3 regions of the Bradyrhizobium sp. LB13.1 genome follow, and region 3 is predicted to be linked to each of the others. Evidence: predicted binding sites of a transcription regulator. Region 3 holds the regulator's gene; each other region holds the start of a gene.

Region 1 (5,839 bases), 6.5 Mb from region 3:
GGGCGACTCGCGACGATGCCGACCTGGCGCTCCCTGACGCAGACCTGGCCCGAGCAGGACAAGGCGCTGGCGATGTCCGCGCTCGAGCAGTTCGACATCGCCCCGCTCGCGGCCCAGCGTGCCGACCAGCTCTCCGGGGGCCAGCAGCAACGCGTGGCGATCGCCCGCGCGCTGGTGCAGCAGCCCGACATCATCCTCGCCGACGAGCCGATCGCCTCGCTCGACCCGCGCAACACCAAGATCGTGATGGATGCGCTGCTGCGCATCAACAAGCATTTCGGCATCACCGTGCTCTGCAATCTTCACTCGCTCGATCTGGCGCGCAGCTATTGCGACCGCCTGATCGGCATGGCGCAGGGCCGCGTGGTGTTCGACGGCGCGCCGGCTGAGTTGACCGATTACGTTGCGCGCGAGCTCTACGATCTCGAAGCCGCCGAAATCATGGGCGGCATGCCCGTGCCGGCGCCCCAGGGCGTTCCGGCACTTGGAACGGCGGCCGCCGCCTGAGCCGCGCTTGTTTTGTTTTCAGTTCTTGCGTCAACCGACCCCAACCGATGAAGAGGCTATCATGATCACTCGTAGACTAGTTCTTGCCGGCGCCGCCGCGCTCGCGTTCACGACCTCAGCCTCCGCCGACGACTGGAAAGCCAAATATCCCGAACTGACCTTCGCGGTCATTCCGGCGGAAAACGCCTCGGGCGTTACCGAGCGCTGGGCGCCGTTCATGAACTATCTCTCCAAGGAGCTGGGCGTGAAGGTCACGCTGCGCATCGCCAACGACTACGCCGCCGTCATCGAAGGCCAGCGCGCCGGCAACATCCATATCGCGAGCTATGGCTCGGCCTCGTTCGCCCGCGCCCGCCTGACCGGCGTCAAGACCGACGCCTTCGCCAACGACATCAACGCGGACGGCTCGACCGGCTACTACTCGGTGTTCTTCGTCAAGGCGAACAGCCCCTACAAGAGCGTCGATCAGCTCAAGGGCAAGAACCTTGGCCTCGTCGATCCGAACTCGACCTCCGGCAACAACGTGCCGCGCTTCGAGCTCGACAAGATGGGCATCGCGGACGCCGACACCTATTTCGGCAAGGTCGTCTTCACCGGCAGCCATGAGAATGCGATCCTGGCGCTCGCGCAGGGCACCGTCGACGTTGCGGCCAACCAGTGGACCAGCGATGACGATTCGACGCTGGCGCAGATGCTGACCAAGGGCATGTTGAAGAATGCCGACGGTCCGCCGATGAAGAAGGACGATTTCCGCATCATCCACAAGTCGGACCCGATCATCAACGGCCCCTACGCCTACAATTCGGACCTGCCGGAAGAGGCGAAGGCGGCCATCGCAAAGGCGTTCTTCGACGCGCCCGCCAAGGACAAGGCGGCCTTCGATCGCCTCCAGGATGGCCAGAAGAAGGGTTTTCATCCCGCCACCACCAAGGACTGGGATGGCACGATCGAGCTGATCAAGTTCGTCGATGCACTGCGTAAGAAGAAGGCGTCCTGATTTCAGGATGATGGCATTGGAGCCGGGTCGATGGACCCGGCTCTTTCTCTTTGATCGACCATTTTTCCTGGCCAGATGACCGTCGCGGTTTCGATCCTCCCCGAGCAGCAGCTCGCCGTGCTCAACGCCGCCTATCGCCAGGCGGTCGCGCGCAAGCGGCTGCGACTCCTGTTTGGAGCCGTGATCTTCGCTGCAGCACTGTTTCTCGCCGCGATCGGCGCGGAAGTGAACCTGCGCACCCTCTTCGCCCATTACGGTAACTTCCTCAGCTATTTCGACCGCATCTTCGCGCTCGACAATGGCCAGCGGGTTTGGACCGATGTCGGCGAGTGGCTGTGGGGCTGGCGCAAATGGCTGAGGATGCTCGGCGAGACGCTGTTGATCTCCTATGTAGGCACGCTGATCGGTGCAACGTTCGCTTTCGCGCTCAACTTCTTCGCGGCCGAAAACACCTCGCCGTCGCCCTGGCTGCGCTTCACGGTGCGCCGCCTGCTCGAATTCGCCCGCACCGTGCCCGGTATCGTCTTCGCTCTGATCTTCGTGATCGCCTTCGGGCTCGGGCCGATGGCCGGCGTGCTCGCGATCGCGATCCACTCCACCGGCGCGCTCGGAAAACTGTTCTCGGAGATCGTCGAGAACGCCGACATGAAGCCGGTCGAAGGCATTCGCTCGACCGGTGCGAGCTGGCTCTCCTGCATGCGCTTTGCCGTCGTGCCGCAGGTGACCGCGGGCTATGCCAGCTACGCGCTGCTGCGCTTCGAGGTCAATGTCCGGGAAGCCTCGGTGATGGGTTTCGTCGGCGCCGGCGGCATCGGCCAGGAGCTCGTCGTCGCCATCCGCAAGTTCTATTACTCGGACGTCAGCGCGATCCTGCTCACCATCATCGTCACGGTCTTCGTCATCGACATCAGCACCGGCTGGCTGCGCGGCCGGCTGTTCGGCAGGGAGACGCGGACGTGACGGGGCGGCAGGAGATCGACACCGTAGCGCTTCGCGCGCGCTATCCTGAAATGTTCGACCGGCCGGCCTCGGCGCGGCTTGCGATGCCGGCGATGATCGTCGCGGCGTTCGCGATCCTGGTCTACGGCCTCGTCGATCTCGATTTCTCGCCGTCGCGGTTTTTCGCAGGGCTGAACCAGCTCGGCTGGATCAGCCTGATGATGATCCCGCCGGATCCCGGCTCGTCGCTGCCGATCTATCTGAAGGCGCTGGGCGAGACGCTGTCGATCGCGCTGCTCGGCACGACGCTTGCGGCCGTGTTCGCGCTTCCGGTCAGCCTGTTGGCCGCCCGCAACGTGGTGCCGTCGAGCATTCTGCGCTTCCCGGTGCGACGTTTCCTGGATTCGATTCGCGGCGTCGATACCCTGATCTGGGCGCTGGTGTGGATCAACGTGGTCGGGCTCGGCCCGTTTGCCGGCGTGCTCGCCATAGCCGTGTCCGATTTCGGCGCCTTCGGAAAATTGTTCTCGGAGGCGATCGAGGGCGCCGACCAGAAGCAGGTCGAAGGCATCCGCGCGTCCGGCGGCAGTGCGCTGCACGAGATCCGTTTCGGTTTGTTGCCGCAGGTCCTGCCGGTGATCGCCGGTCAGGTGCTCTATTTCATCGAGTCGAATACGCGCTCGGCCACCATCATCGGCATCGTCGGCGCCGGCGGCATCGGGCTCCAGCTCGCCGAGCAGATCCGCGTGCTGGAATGGCAGAAGGTGTCGTTCCTGATCCTGATGATTCTGGTCGCGGTCGCCGCGATCGATTTCGTCTCGGGAAAACTCCGCTTCGCCATCATCGGGCGAAGGGCGGTGGCTTAATCGCAGACACCGTAGCCTCCATTTCATGGTTGCTACGACTCCACCAAAAATTCCACCCGCTCCGCGGCGAAGCGCGAATGCTTGGTGACCAGCGGCTTGCCGTCGAGGTCATGGTCGGTCGCGTCGACCACCAGAATCGGCCGTCCCAGCGCCAGATCGAGCCGTGCGGCGTCGGTTGCGTCGACGATGCCGGCGGTGATGCGGGTCGCGCCGCGACGATAGTCGCGGACGCCGTAATGCTCGAGCAGTTTCGTCATCGAGCGCGTCGCGGCGAATACATTGCCCGCCCCCGGAAACAATTCCGCCGACAGCCAGGTGGTGGAGACGCAGATCGGCGTGCGGTCGGCGAGGCGCATCGCCTCGATCCGCACCAGTGGTGCGCCGGCCTTCAATCCAAGTTCCCGCGCGAGTTCGCGGGTCGCGGCATCATCGGACGCCTCGATCAACCGGCCATGCGGTTCGCGGCCGTCCGCGCCGACGATCTCGGAGAAGCGGGTCCGCGAGCGCAGCGGATAGGCGAGCTTCTGCGCCTCGACATAGGTTCCGCTGCCACGCTCGGCCCGCACGATGCCGCGCTCGGCAAGCGCGGCCAGCGCGCGCCGCACTGTGTGGCGGTTCACGCGATAGGTTTCAGCGATCTCCATCTCGCCCGGCAGCTTGTCGCCGGCCACAAAGCGGCCGTCGGCGATGCCGCGCTCGATGCCGTCGGCAACGAGGCGCCACAAGGCGACGCCGGAGGAGGCTGTATCCTGCATGCTCATGTGGCCGGGAAGCTACTCCAGAAATCACGCCCTTGTCACGAAACAGTCATGGCGCTCCGGTATCAAGTTGTCTAGTATCATAGACAACTTGGATTCGGCAAGTTCGGCAAACAGGTTCGGTGGATTTGGTGACCCAGCACAACAATCAGCAAGCCCGGCGCAAGGCCGCAATGGCCGTGCTGGCGCACGCGGAGGCGGGCGAGATCGCCGCTCGCCTCCGCGCTCTCGCCCTGCCGGCGCATCAGGATTTGCGTGCGCCGGAAAATGGCCTCGTCATGCTGCGCGGCCGGGTCGGCGGCGACGGTGCGCCGTTCAATCTCGGCGAAGCGACGGTGTCGCGCGCCGCGATCAGGCTCGCGAGCGGCGAGGTCGGTTTCGGTTACACGCTCGGTCGCGACGGTGAGAAGGCGCGGCTGATCGCGCTATGCGATGCGCTGGTGCAGTCCAGCGATTTCGGCGGCGCGGTGGAGCGGGAAATTATCGCGCCGTTGCGTGAGCAGCTTATGGTCAGGCGTAAGCAGGCGGCGGCCGAGACCGCCGCGACGAAGGTTGATTTCTACACCATGGTGCGCGGTGAAGGGTGAGATCATGACCACGATTGCGGAACTGCCGCCGGGGTTCGCCGACAAGGTGCTGTCGGCGCAATCGACCTTTCGTTCGGTCATGGACGCGATGGCGCGGCCGGGGTCGGTCCAGCGCATCGTGCCGACATCAGGAGCGCCTCATATCATGATGCGCGGCACCGCCGCGATCGCGCTGACGCTGTTCGACCACGACACGCCGCTCTGGCTCGATGCGCGCATGTCGGAAAGCACCGACGTGACAAAATGGCTGAAGTTCCACACCGGCGCGCCGGTCGTGCAGGATTCCTCGATCGCAGGCTTCGCGCTGATCAGCGACGGCGGAGCGCTGCCTTCGCTCGAGCGCTTCGCGCTCGGCACCAGCGAATATCCGGATCGTTCGACCACGTTGATCCTTCAGGTCGAGAGCCTGGCCTCGGGGCGCAGCTTCGAGCTGCGCGGCCCCGGCATCGACGGTGTCGCGACGCTCCAGGCCTCGATCAGGCCGTTCGACCTGTTCGAGCGCCTGCGCGTCAATGAGACGCTGTTTCCGCGCGGCACCGATGTGGTGCTGGTCGCCGATGACGCCGTGGTTGCGATCCCCCGCACCACGCGTGTCGTGAACAAGGGAAGCTAGCCGCATGTATGTCGCAGTCAAAGGCGGCGAACGCGCCATCGAGAACGCCCATCGCCTGCTCGCCAGTGCGCGGCGCGGCGACCAAAGCGTTCCGGAAATGTCCCTCGACCAGATCTCGGAGCAGCTTGGCCTCGCCGTGGACCGCGTCATGAGCGAAGGCTCGCTCTATGACCGCGAGCTCGCGGCGCTCGCAATCAAGCAGGCGCGCGGCGATCTGATCGAGGCGATCTTCCTGGTCCGCGCCTTCCGCGCCACGCTGCCGCGCTTCGGCGCCAGCGAGCCGGTCGAGACCGGCGCGATGCGGGTGCAGCGGCGGGTGTCCTCGACGTTCAAGGACATTCCCGGCGGCCAGATCCTCGGTCCGACCTTCGACTATACCCACCGCCTGCTAGATCCCTCGCTCGCCGAAGGTTTTGTGCCGGACGCGCCGGCGACGGCCGAAGCATCGACAGTGCCAACGCCGCGGGTGACCGACATCCTCGGCCGCGACGGCCTTATCGAATCCTCGCCGCAGGCCGAGGAAGGCGCCAACGTCGGCGACCTCACCCGCGAGCCGTTGAATTTCCCGGCGG
Region 2 (5,839 bases), 4.7 Mb from region 3:
TGCCGCTGCTGCTCGTTGCGGGCACCTCGGACTTGGCGTTGAGCGTCGCTTTCAGCTTTTCCGCGCTGGCCGAACCCGCAAAGGCAACGGCGCCGAGCACTGACATGGCGATGACGGTCTTGTTCATGACTCTTCTCCCTGCTGAACCCGTTTGGGCTGCCAAACTTCCAACAGCCGGCATTTCAGTTTATTCCCGTTTCAGGCCGCCGTGGGCTAAATTCTTCGTGGCTGGAGCGGGGAAGACATCGGTCATAAGGTTCGCCGCGACGCACGAAAGGACCGCATGTTGCGACGAACCATCTCCGTGGCGCTGCTCGCCGCACTCGCCGCAGCCGGCGCCTATCGGTGGCTCAGCGCGCCGGTGGTGGCGGCCGCCGGTGGCGCGCCTGCCCACGTGCCTGATCTTGCCAATGGCGAGGTGATGTTCAACGCTGGCGGCTGCGCCTCATGCCATGCCGTCCCCGACCAGCCCGATCGTCTCAGGCTCGGCGGCGGCGTCGCGATCAAGTCGCCGTTCGGAACGTTCTACGCGCCGAACATCTCCTCCGATCCGAGCTACGGTATCGGCAAATGGAGCGACGCTGAATTCGTCAACGCGGTGATGCACGGGGTCTCGCCCGATGGACAGCATTATTTTCCGGCCTTTCCCTATACCTCCTATCAGCATGCCAGGCGCGAGGACGTGCTCGATCTCTTCGCCTATCTGAAAACGCTGCCGGCCGTTGCAGGCAAGGTGCGCGACCACGATGTGCGCTTTCCCTTCGACATCCGGCGCAACGTCGGCATCTGGAAATTTTTGTTTATGGACGGCAAGCCTTTCGTCGCCGACAGCGCGAAGTTGCCGCAATGGAATCGTGGCGCCTATCTCGTCAGCAGTTTTGGCCATTGCGCGGAATGCCACAGCCCGCGCAATGCGCTTGGCGGCATCATCGCCGGAGAACGCTTCGCCGGCGGGCCCAATCCGGAAGGCGAGGGCTGGGTGCCCAACATCACGCAGAAGGGCCTTGGGGAGTGGAGCGCGAAGGATATTGCCTATTTCCTGAAGACCGGCGAACTCCCCGACGGCGACAGCGTCGGCGGTGCGATGACGCGGGTAATCAAGAACACCTCACAATTGCCGGACGAGGATCTCGCGGCGATGGCGGACTATCTCAAATCGCTGCCGCCGGTGGACGGCCCGCCGCGACCGAAGCGCAAAGAAGGCAGCTAGGTCGCGCCAAACGCCTTGAAGGTGATGATGGTCAGGGTGTCCTGGATGCCCGGCAGCACCTGCACCTTCTCGTTGACGAAGTGGCCGATATCGGTGTCGTTGTCGACGTAGAACTTCACCAGCAGGTCGTATTGACCGGCCGTGGAATAGATCTCGGAGGCGATCTCGGCTTCGGCAAGCGCATTGGCGACCACATAGGACTGGCCGAGCTTGCATTTGATCTGAACGAAAAAAGGAACCATTGCAGTCACTCCGAAGGCATATCTGACCGGCTAATAGGCCAAAACCGGCCGGATTTGGCAAGCGAACTTGCTGCCTCTGTATATGCGCGCTAGGACAGGAGATGGTCCCCAGGAAGCGGAAAATCGGCCCATGACGACCCCCGTGGCGCTCACCATCGCCGGCTCCGATTCGAGCGGCGGGGCCGGCATCCAGGCAGACCTGAAGACCTTTGCCGCGCTCGGTGTCTTCGGCGCTTCCGCCATCACGGCGCTGACGGCGCAGAACACGCGCGGCGTCACCGGCATTCACGCCGTGCCGGCCGAATTCGTCACCGCGCAGATCGACGCGGTATTCTCCGATCTCGAGGTCGGCGCGGTCAAGATCGGCATGGTGGCGCAGGCCGCAAGCATCGATGCGATCGCGGCCGCACTGTCGCGTTGGAAACCCCAACACATCGTGCTCGATCCCGTGATGGTGGCGACATCGGGGGATCGCCTGCTCGCGTCCGAAGCCATCGACGCCCTGCGCATCAAACTGATGCCGCTGGCCTCGGTGATCACGCCCAATCTGCCGGAAGCTGCGGCTCTGCTCGACGAGCCGGTCGCGACCAGCGAGGCCGAGATCGAGAGCCAGGGGCGCCGGCTGCTGGCGTTGGGCTGCCGTGCGGTCCTGATCAAGGGCGGGCACGGCGAGGGCGCCGAGAGCACCGACTATTTCGTCGATGCCAAGAATACGATCGCGCTCGCCGCGCCGCGCGTGGCCACAAGCAACACCCATGGTACCGGCTGTTCGCTGTCCTCGGCGGTCGCCGCGGGGCTGGCCAGAGGCGAGGATCTCGAGCGCGCCGTGCGCAACGCCAAGACCTGGATCAGCGCGGCGATCGCGGCCGCCGACCGCTTCAGCGTCGGCCACGGCCACGGGCCGATCCATCATTTCCACAGGTTTTACTGAGACCGGCCGCGAGCGCGCGGCCGTTAACCCATCCAGCCAGCAGTTTCGGGTTCTTGCGGAGGTTGCTGCGGCGTGATGTCGCCTGATTGTCGCATGCGACTGATATTCGCGGGGAAGGCGAGGCAAGGCGCGATTCGTATCCGAGGGTGCCTCAAAGGTTCAATTGGTCATCCCCCTGTCACGGGACATTGTTACAGGCTGTCGCATGGGAAGTTACGATGTGAGTGACGAGAGCCCTGAGCGGCGCTTTCGCACGTTGTTCATCTCCGACGTTCATCTCGGAGCCCGCGGTTCTCAAGCCGACCTTCTGCTCGACTTCCTGCGTTTCCATGATGCAGACACGATCTATCTCGTCGGCGACATCGTCGACGGCTGGGCGCTGAGATCGAGCTGGCACTGGCCGCAATCGCATAACGACCTCGTCCAGAAGCTTTTGCGCAAGGCGCGCAAAGGCGCCAAGGTCATCTACATCCCCGGCAATCACGACGAGTTCCTGCGCAACTATTACGGCACGCATTTCGGCGGCATCGACGTCGTCGAGAACACCGTCCACACCGGCGCGGACGGCAAGCGCTATCTCGTCATCCACGGCGACATCTTCGACCTCGTGGTGCAGAACGCGCGCTGGCTCGCCCATCTCGGCGACAAGGCTTACGACTTCGCGATCCAGATGAATCGCTTCGTCAACTTCTTCCGCCGCATGTTCAAAGTGCCCTATTGGTCGCTGTCGCAATGGGCCAAGCAGAAGGTCAAGAACGCGGTCAACTATATCGGCGCGTTCGAGCAGGCGCTCGCCGCCGAGGCGCGGCGCCATGATGCCGATGGCGTGATCTGCGGGCACATCCACTACGCCGTGATCCGCAACGAGGGCGGCATCCGCTACATGAATTGCGGCGACTGGGTCGAGAGCTGCACGGCGCTGGTCGAGCACGACGACGGCCGTTTCGAGATCATCACCTGGGCGGACCAGGCCGAGAAGCCGGCACAGATCCCGCAGGTCGCAGCCAAAGCTGCATAACAAGGGCAGCCTGATGCGCATTCTGGTCGCGACCGACGCCTGGCACCCGCAAGTCAACGGTGTGGTTCGGACGCTGACCAAGCTGGCTGACGCCGCCAAAAGCCTCGGCGTCGAATTCGCGTTCCTGACGCCGCAATCGTTCCGCACTTTTGCGATGCCGAGCTATCGTGACGTGCGGCTGGCCATGCCGCGCCCGGCACGGATCGCGAAGCTGATCGAAGAGGCGCGCCCGGACAGCATCCACATCGCGACGGAGGGGCCGATCGGCCTGATGGTCCGCCGCTATTGCCGCCAGCGCAAGCTGCCCTTCACGACCAGCTTCCACACCCGCTTTCCCGAATATGTCCGCGCCCGCGTGCCGGTGCCGGGCTCGCTGATCTGGCGGGCTCTGCGCCGATTCCACAGCCCCAGCCGCGCCGTGATGGCGGCAACGCCTGCGCTCGCCCGCGAGCCGGACGCGATCTTCCTCGGCGAGAAGCACGGCGAGGAGCTGGCCGACATTTACGCGGCCGCCGACGTTTTCGTGTTTCCGAGCAGGACCGACACTTTTGGCCTTGTCCTCCTGGAAGCGCTCGCAAGCGGCCTGCCGGTTGCGGCGTTCCCGGTGAAGGGGCCCCGCGACGTGATCGGCGATGCGTTAGTCGGGGCGCTCGATCACGATCTGCACAGCGCCTGCTTCGCCGCGCTCGACATCTCCCGGCAGGACTGTGTCGAATTCGCCGCCAACTACACCTGGGAAGCCTCGGCCGGGGATTTTATCGACAGCATTTTGGCGGTCGGCGCGGTGCTGCCGGGCCGGAACGGGGCGGAGCCGGCGCGCTTCGTCGCCTGAGCGGAAGAAATCCTCGCGTGGAGGTGTCTTGCCCGCGGCTCGATAGCCGCGATATGGTCGGTTATGACCGAACAGCTCCTCCCGATCGGCCCTGCCGATATCGATGCCGCAGCGCGCGTGATCGCGCCCTTCGCGGTCCGCACCCCGCTGCTGTCCTTTCCCGTGCTCAACGAGCGCGTCGGCGCAAAGGTGTTCCTGAAGCCGGAGATGCTCCAGCGCACCGGTTCGTTCAAGTTTCGCGGTGCTTTCAACAAGGTCGCCTCGATCCCGCAGGACAAGCGCGCCGGTGGCGTGGTCGCGTTCTCCTCCGGCAACCATGCCCAGGGCGTGGCGGCGGCGGCAAAGATCCTCGACATGCAGGCGACCATCGTGATGCCCGCGGATGCGCCGCTGTCGAAGCGCGAGCGCACCAAATCCTATGGCGCCGAGGTCGTGCTGTACGACCGCGATCGCGACGACCGCGAGGCGATCTCGCGCGGCATCGCCGAGAAGCGCGGCGCAACGCTGGTCAGGCCCTATGATGATCCCTTCGTGATCGCAGGCCAAGGCACTGCCGGTCGCGAGATTGCGGAAGACATGGCAGCGCTCGGTCTCGCCCCTGACATCGTGGTCGCGCCGGCCTCCGGCGGCGGCCTGATCGCGGGCGTCGCGACGGCAGTAAAGGCGCGCTATCCGTTAGCCCAAATCGTCGTCGCCGAGCCCGAGTCGTTCGACGATCACGGCCTTTCGCTGACCGCAGGTCATCGCGAGCCGCACGGGCCGGCAGGCCGCACCATCTGCGATGCGCTGATGGCCCTGATCCCCGGCGAGATGACGTTTGCGATCAACAGCAAGCTGCTCGCGCGCGGCGTGACCGCGTCGGACAAGGAAGTCGGCGCGGCCGTCGCGTTCGCCTATCGCGAGCTGAAGCTCGTGGTCGAGCCGGGCGGAGCGGTGGGCTTGGCCGCGTTGCTTGCGGGGCGTCTTGATGTTGCCGGCAAGAACGTCGTCATCGTGCTCTCCGGCGGCAATGTCGATGCCGATCTGTTCGCGGAGCTGGTGGCCTGATTTTCTAATCGTCTCACATGAAGAAGGGGCAGAGCGTTGCCGCTCTGCTCCTTTGTCGTGTGTGGCCGACCGCGATCAGTGCATGAAGCCGCGGTGATTGTTGCCGCCACCGTTGTTGCCCTGGCTCTGGTTCATCGACTGGCGAAAATTGTTGCTGCCGCCATTGCCGATCCGGTTGGTGGTGTTGAACTGCGGGCGGGTGTTGTTCTGCACCTGCACCTTGTTCACCGGGTTGTTGTTGATCTTCGCGCCGTTGTTGATGCGGATCGGATTGTTCTGCGTCCGAACGATGACCGGCTTCGCATCGGCGGTGCCGGAATTGCCGCGGCCATTCTGCGTATTGTTGGTCGCAGGCAGCGTCACGATCTTGCCGATGCCGCCATTGCTGGTCGTGGTGTTGGTCGGCGCCGGCAGGGTTGCGATCTGACCGCCATTGCCGAGCTTGCCGATGCCGTTGTTGTCGCTCGACTTCTGCACGATCGGCAAATTGCCGTTCACTTGCGCGCCGCCATTACCCTGCTGCAGCGGCATGTATTTGGGCTGGCCGAGATTGCCGATC
Region 3 (5,839 bases):
GCCTGCTCAACGCCATCGTCGGCTCGCTGATCATGACCGTGATCGGCGTCGGCATCGGCGCGCCGCTCGGCATGTTCGCCGGCACCTATCTCGCCGAATACGGCCGCAACGACCGGCTGACCTCGGTGATCCGCTTCATCAACGACATCCTGCTGTCGGCGCCCTCGATCATCATCGGCCTGTTCATCTACGGCGCGGTGGTGGTGCCGATGCGCGGCTTCTCGGCGATCGCCGGCAGTCTCGCGCTCGCGGTCATCGTCATCCCGGTGGTGCTGCGCACGACTGAGGACATGCTGCTGCTGGTGCCGAACGCACTGCGCGAGGCGGCCTCGGCGCTTGGCCTGCCGCGCTCGCTGGTGATCAAGCGCATCGCTTATCGTGCTGCCCGATCGGGTCTCATCACCGGCGTGCTGCTTGCGACTGCCCGCGTCGCCGGCGAGACCGCGCCGCTGCTCTTCACCGCGCTGTCGAACCAGTTCTTCAGCCTCGGCCTGAACAAGACGATGGCGAACCTGCCGGTCACCATCAACAACTTCGTGCAGAGCCCCTACGCCTATTGGAAGCAGCTCGCCTGGAGCGGTGCGCTGCTCATCACCCTGACCGTTCTTGCCCTGAATATTGGCGCGCGCATCCTTGGCGCCGAGAGGACCGCAAAATGAGTGATCTTTCCGTATCGATGAGCGCGGCCGGCGGACTGCCCCCCGCGCCGATGCTGCCCGAGGCGCCCCCCAAGGTGACCGTTCGCAACCTGAACTTCTATTACGGCGAGCACCACGCGCTGAAGAACATCAACCTGACGCTCGGCGCCAATCGCGTCACGGCGTTCATCGGCCCGTCGGGCTGCGGCAAGTCGACCCTGCTGCGCATCTTCAACCGGATGTACGACCTCTATCCGGGCCAGCGCGCCACCGGTCAGCTCATGCTCGACCAGACCAACATCCTCGACCCCAGGCTGGACCTCAATTTGCTGCGCGCCCGCGTCGGCATGGTGTTCCAGAAGCCGACGCCGTTCCCGATGACGATCTACGAAAACATCGCGTTCGGCATCCGTCTCTACGAGAAGATCTCGAAATCCGAGATGGACGGCCGGGTCGAGAAGGCGCTGCGCGGCGGCGCGCTGTGGAACGAGGTCAAGGACAAGCTCAACGCCTCCGGCCTGTCGCTCTCCGGCGGCCAGCAGCAACGCCTCTGCATCGCCCGCACCGTCGCGGTGCGGCCCGAGGTGATCCTGTTCGACGAACCCTGCTCGGCGCTCGACCCGATCTCGACCGCCAAGGTCGAGGAGCTGATCCAGGAGCTCTCCGAGGACTACACGATCGCGATCGTCACCCACAACATGCAGCAGGCGGCGCGCGTCTCCGACAAGACCGCCTTCATGTATCTCGGCGAGCTGATCGAGTTCGACGACACCAACAAGATCTTTACGTCGCCGACCGACCGGCGCACGCAGGATTACATCACCGGCCGGTTCGGCTGAGGAGACGCGACATGGGTTCTGAACATACCGCAAAGGCCTTCGACACCGACCTCCAGGAACTCACCCGGCTGGTTGCCGAGATGGGCGGCATCGCCGAGCGCATGATCGTCGATTCCGTCGACGCGCTGATCCGCCGTGACGTTCCGCTCGGCCAGCGCGTCGTCACCATCGACACCGAGCTCGACGCGCTCCAGAAGAAGATCGAGGAGCGCGCCGTGCTCACCATCGCCCGCCGTCAGCCGATGGCGGTCGATCTGCGCGAGATCGTCGGCGCCATGCGCGTCGCGACCGATCTCGAGCGCATCGGCGACCTCGCCAAGAACATGGGCAAGCGCGTCGCGGCGCTGGAGACGGATTTCCATCCGCTCAAGCTGTTCCGCGGCCTGGAGCACATGACAGACCTCGTGCAGCAGCAGGTCAAGTCGGTGCTGGACGCCTATGCCGCACATGATTTGCCGGCGGCGATGGCGGTGTGGAAGGGCGACGAGGAAGTCGACGCCATCTGCACTTCGCTGTTCCGCGAGCTCCTCACTTACATGATGGAGGATCCGCGCAACATCTCGTTCTGCATCCATTTGATGTTCTGCGCCAAGAACATCGAGCGGATCGGCGACCACGCCACCAACATCGCCGAGACCGTGTTCTACATGATCGAGGGCCAGGCGATCACCGACAAGCGGCCGAAGGGCGATATGACGACCTTCGCCAGCTCGATACCGAACACCTAGGGAGCAACGACCCAGATGGGCGCACGCATTATGGTGGTTGAGGACGAGGAAGCCCTGACCGAGCTTCTCCGCTACAACCTCGAAGGCGACGGCTATGACGTCGAGACGGTCATGCGCGGCGACGACGCCGACACCCGTCTCAAGGAGCACATTCCCGATTTGATCGTGCTCGACTGGATGCTGCCGGGCCTGTCGGGCATCGAATTGTGCCGGCGGCTTCGCACCCGTCCCGAGACCAAGCAGCTCCCGATCATCATGCTCACCGCGCGCGGCGAGGAAAGCGAGCGGGTGCGGGGTCTTGCGACCGGCGCCGACGATTACATCGTCAAGCCGTTCTCGGTGCCGGAGCTCCTGGCGCGCGTGAAGGGCCTGCTGCGGCGCGCAAGCCCCGAACGGCTCGCCGCTGTGCTCGCCTTTGGCGACATCGAGCTCGACCGCGACAAGCGCCGCGTGGCGCGCTCGGGCCGGCCGATCGATCTCGGCCCGACCGAATATCGCCTGCTGGAGTTCTTCCTGGAGCATCCGGGGCGGGTGTTCTCGCGCGAGCAACTGCTCGACAGCGTCTGGGGCCGCGACATCTACATCGACGAGCGTACCGTCGACGTGCATATCGGCCGCCTGCGCAAGCTGCTCAATCTGGGCCGCGAGCAGGACCCGATCCGCACCGTCCGCGGCGCCGGCTACGCGCTGGATGATCGTTTTGCCAAGGCGGAGCAGCAGGCGTAACTCGCTTCAAGCTCCGCCGTCGTTCCGGATCGGCACGCGCTTTTGGCACGCTTGTCCGGGACGACATCAAGTGGGCCGAGGCGTCATCGTGTGACGGCGCCGCCCTTGCAGTCAGCTAAATCCGCTAGCTCAGCGCGGGCCCGGCTTCACCGGTGCGCGGCGCCGATCCGACGCCGGCTGATACGCGACGCGCGAGTGCTGGGCGCAATAGGGCAGCCCGGAAAGCGCCTTGCCGCCGCAGAAGAAGAAATCCGGGGTCGAGGGATCGCCGACCGGCCAGTGGCAGGTCGCCTCGTTCAGCTCGAGCAGCGATAGCCGCTGGCTCATCGGCACCACGTTGTCGTAGGTGACCGGTTCGGCCTCCACTTCGACCTCGAAAGCCTGTGCCAGCGCGGTGTTGCCGCGCGAGATCGGACGGGTCACCCGCATCATATGCTGCGCGGGGCGCGCCTTGCGCGGCCGGGGCGCTGCCGATGAAGGGCTCTTGGCGCGACCCGACAGGCCGAGCCTGTGCACTTTGCCGATCACGGCATTGCGGGTCACATTACCGAGCTCAGCCGCGATCTGGCTGGCCGAAAGTCCGGCCTCCCAGAGCTTTTTAAGCTGCTCGACGCGATCATCGGACCAGGTCAAAACTGTCATTGCACCCTTTCCCTCGCTGCCGGCCTGCCATCCTGGCGCCTCGCAGCGAATGCCTAAGCCTTTAAAAACCCGTGCCGCCAGAATCCCTTAAGGCTCGCCGGGCGTGACTAGAACGCCCGAACGTTTACGCCGGTACATAAGGACTTAGAGATCAGAACCACTGCACGAGATGTCGTATCTGACAATCCAAACGCTACAATATGGCGTGACTCCCGCGCAAGAGTCCGCCGACTCGCTTCCACATGTTCCGTGGTGAAATCCCGCGAAATCGGCACCGCAAGATTACGGATTCAGCGTTTCGCGAGGCTTTCCGGGGCGGCATTGACACCCGTCTTCCCAAGCATAAGATAGTGACACGTGCCGCCCCGAAAAGGCGGCACGTTTCGTTTTCCGGGCCGGTCAATGGTGCGTTGCGCAATGCACGCGTCACACCGTCCGCAACATCCAAGTGACATCATGACCAACAGCGCAGCGCCGCATTTGCTCCCCGTTTTCGCCAGAACCGACCTCGGTTTCGAGCGCGGCGAAGGCTGCTGGCTGATTGCGATCAATGGCGAGCGCTATCTCGATTTCACCTCGGGTGTCGCGGTGAACGCGCTCGGCCATGCCCATCCCGCGCTGGTCAAAGCGTTGCAGGAGCAGGCCACGAAGCTCTGGCACATGTCGAACCTGTTCCAGAGCCCGGATGGCGAGAAGCTCGCCAACCGCCTCTGCCATGAGAGTTTTGCGGACTTCGTGTTCTTCTGCAATTTCCGGCGCCGAGGCGCTGGAGGGCGTGATCAAGCTGGTCCGCCATCATCACTTCTCCCAAGGGCATCCGGAACGTTACCGCATCATCACCTTCGAAGGCGCGTTCCACGGCCGCACGCTGGCGACGCTGGCCGCGACGGGATCTGCAAAATATCTGGAAGGTTTTGGTCCGCCGATGGATGGCTTCGACCAAATCCCGCATGGCGATATCGAGGCCGTGAAGAAAGCGATCGGTCCGCAGACCGCCGGTATCCTGATCGAGCCGATCCAGGGCGAGGGCGGCGTGCGCTCGGCAACCCCGGCCTTCCTCAAGGCGCTGCGCCAGCTCTGCGACGACAAGGGCTTGCTGCTCGCGTTCGACGAGGTGCAGACCGGCATGGGCCGCACCGGCGATCTGTTCGCACACCGCCGTCTCGGCGTGACGCCCGATGTGATGTCGCTGGCGAAGGCGCTCGGCGGCGGCTTTCCGATCGGCGCGGTGCTGGCGACCGCGGATGCGGCGGGCCGGCATGGGGCCCGGCTCGCACGGCTCGACCTTCGGCGGCAATCCGCTCGCGATTTCGGCTGCGAACGCCGTGCTCGACGTCATGCTCAAGCCCGGCTTCTTCGACCACGTGCAGAGAATGTCGCTGCTGCTCAAGCAGAAGCTCGCCTCCGTGATCGATCGTCATAGCGATGTCGTCAGCGAAGTGCGCGGCGAGGGCCTGCTGATCGGCATCAAGGCGGTGGTGCCTTCAGGCGATCTCGTTGCAGCCTTGCGCGAAGAAAAACTGCTCACTGTCGGCGCCGGCGACAATGTCGTGCGTTTCCTGCCGCCTTTGATCGTCACCGAAGCCGAGATCGAGGACAGCGTTGGGCGGCTCGAACGCGCCTGCACCGCGTTGTCCGGCAACAAGCGGGCGGCAAGCTGATGAGCAAGTCGCCCAATAAAGCACCGAAGCACTTCCTTGATATCGACGCGCTGCCGCTGTCGGAGCTCAAGAGCATGCTGGCCGCGTCCTCCGCGATGAAGGCGAAGCAGAAGGCGCATCAGCCGGTCAGGCCGCTTGAAGGCAAGACGCTGGCGATGATTTTCGAGCGCCCCTCGACGAGGACGCGGGTGTCGTTCGATGTCGCCATGCGCCAGCTCGGCGGCGAACCCATCATGCTCACCGGCGCGGAGATGCAGCTCGGCCGCGGCGAGACCATCGCCGACACCGCGCGCGTGCTGTCGCGCTATGTCGACGCCATCATGATCCGCATTCTCAATCACGATGCCCTGCTCGAGCTCGCGGCGAACGCCACCGTTCCTGTCATCAACGGCCTGACGCGGCGTTCGCATCCCTGCCAGGTGATGGCTGATCTCATGACCTATGAGGAGCATCGCGGCCCGATCGAGGGCAGGACTGTGGCCTGGACCGGCGACGACAACAACGTGCTCGCCTCCTGGGCGCACGCCGCCGAACGCTTCAAGTTCCAGCTCAACGTCGCGACGCCCCCGGAGCTGGCGCCGAAAAAGGCGATGCGCGATTTCATC

The links. Region 3 encodes PhoB, which activates phosphate uptake and scavenging genes when phosphate is short. Its sites were predicted from a motif close to TGTCATNNANCTGTCAT; they were not measured.
Region 1: the regulator PhoB is predicted to act here: its motif matches at 4,104-4,120, upstream of phnF (phosphonate metabolism transcriptional regulator PhnF).
Region 2: the regulator PhoB is predicted to act here: its motif matches at 2,549-2,565, upstream of ACVWYI_RS28460 (UDP-2,3-diacylglucosamine diphosphatase).

What each region holds. Positions count from the first base shown of each region.
Region 1 is NZ_JBSRYQ010000001.1:7,595,946-7,601,784, reverse strand. Features, by position in the region: gene phnC (phosphonate ABC transporter ATP-binding protein) at 1-507, shown strand, start outside; gene phnD (phosphonate ABC transporter substrate-binding protein) at 569-1,504, shown strand; gene phnE (phosphonate ABC transporter, permease protein PhnE) at 1,580-2,464, shown strand; gene phnE (phosphonate ABC transporter, permease protein PhnE) at 2,461-3,309, shown strand; gene phnF (phosphonate metabolism transcriptional regulator PhnF) at 3,342-4,070, opposite strand; gene phnG (phosphonate C-P lyase system protein PhnG) at 4,241-4,654, shown strand; gene phnH (phosphonate C-P lyase system protein PhnH) at 4,659-5,267, shown strand; gene ACVWYI_RS36915 (carbon-phosphorus lyase complex subunit PhnI) at 5,272-5,839, shown strand, end outside.
Region 2 is NZ_JBSRYQ010000001.1:5,852,183-5,858,021, reverse strand. Features, by position in the region: gene ACVWYI_RS28480 (CHRD domain-containing protein) at 1-127, opposite strand, end outside; gene ACVWYI_RS28475 (c-type cytochrome) at 284-1,210, shown strand; gene ACVWYI_RS28470 (Lrp/AsnC ligand binding domain-containing protein) at 1,207-1,452, opposite strand; gene thiD (bifunctional hydroxymethylpyrimidine kinase/phosphomethylpyrimidine kinase) at 1,583-2,383, shown strand; gene ACVWYI_RS28460 (UDP-2,3-diacylglucosamine diphosphatase) at 2,589-3,401, shown strand; gene ACVWYI_RS28455 (glycosyltransferase) at 3,415-4,233, shown strand; gene ACVWYI_RS28450 (threonine/serine dehydratase) at 4,297-5,280, shown strand; gene ACVWYI_RS28445 (hypothetical protein) at 5,356-5,811, opposite strand; partial or broken gene ACVWYI_RS28440 (caspase family protein) at 5,792-5,839, opposite strand, start outside.
Region 3 is NZ_JBSRYQ010000001.1:1,121,631-1,127,469, forward strand. Features, by position in the region: gene pstA (phosphate ABC transporter permease PstA) at 1-659, shown strand, start outside; gene pstB (phosphate ABC transporter ATP-binding protein PstB) at 656-1,477, shown strand; gene phoU (phosphate signaling complex protein PhoU) at 1,489-2,205, shown strand; gene phoB (phosphate regulon transcriptional regulator PhoB) at 2,221-2,931, shown strand; gene ACVWYI_RS05245 (GcrA family cell cycle regulator) at 3,061-3,573, opposite strand; partial or broken gene ACVWYI_RS05250 (acetylornithine transaminase) at 4,030-5,234, shown strand; gene argF (ornithine carbamoyltransferase) at 5,234-5,839, shown strand, end outside.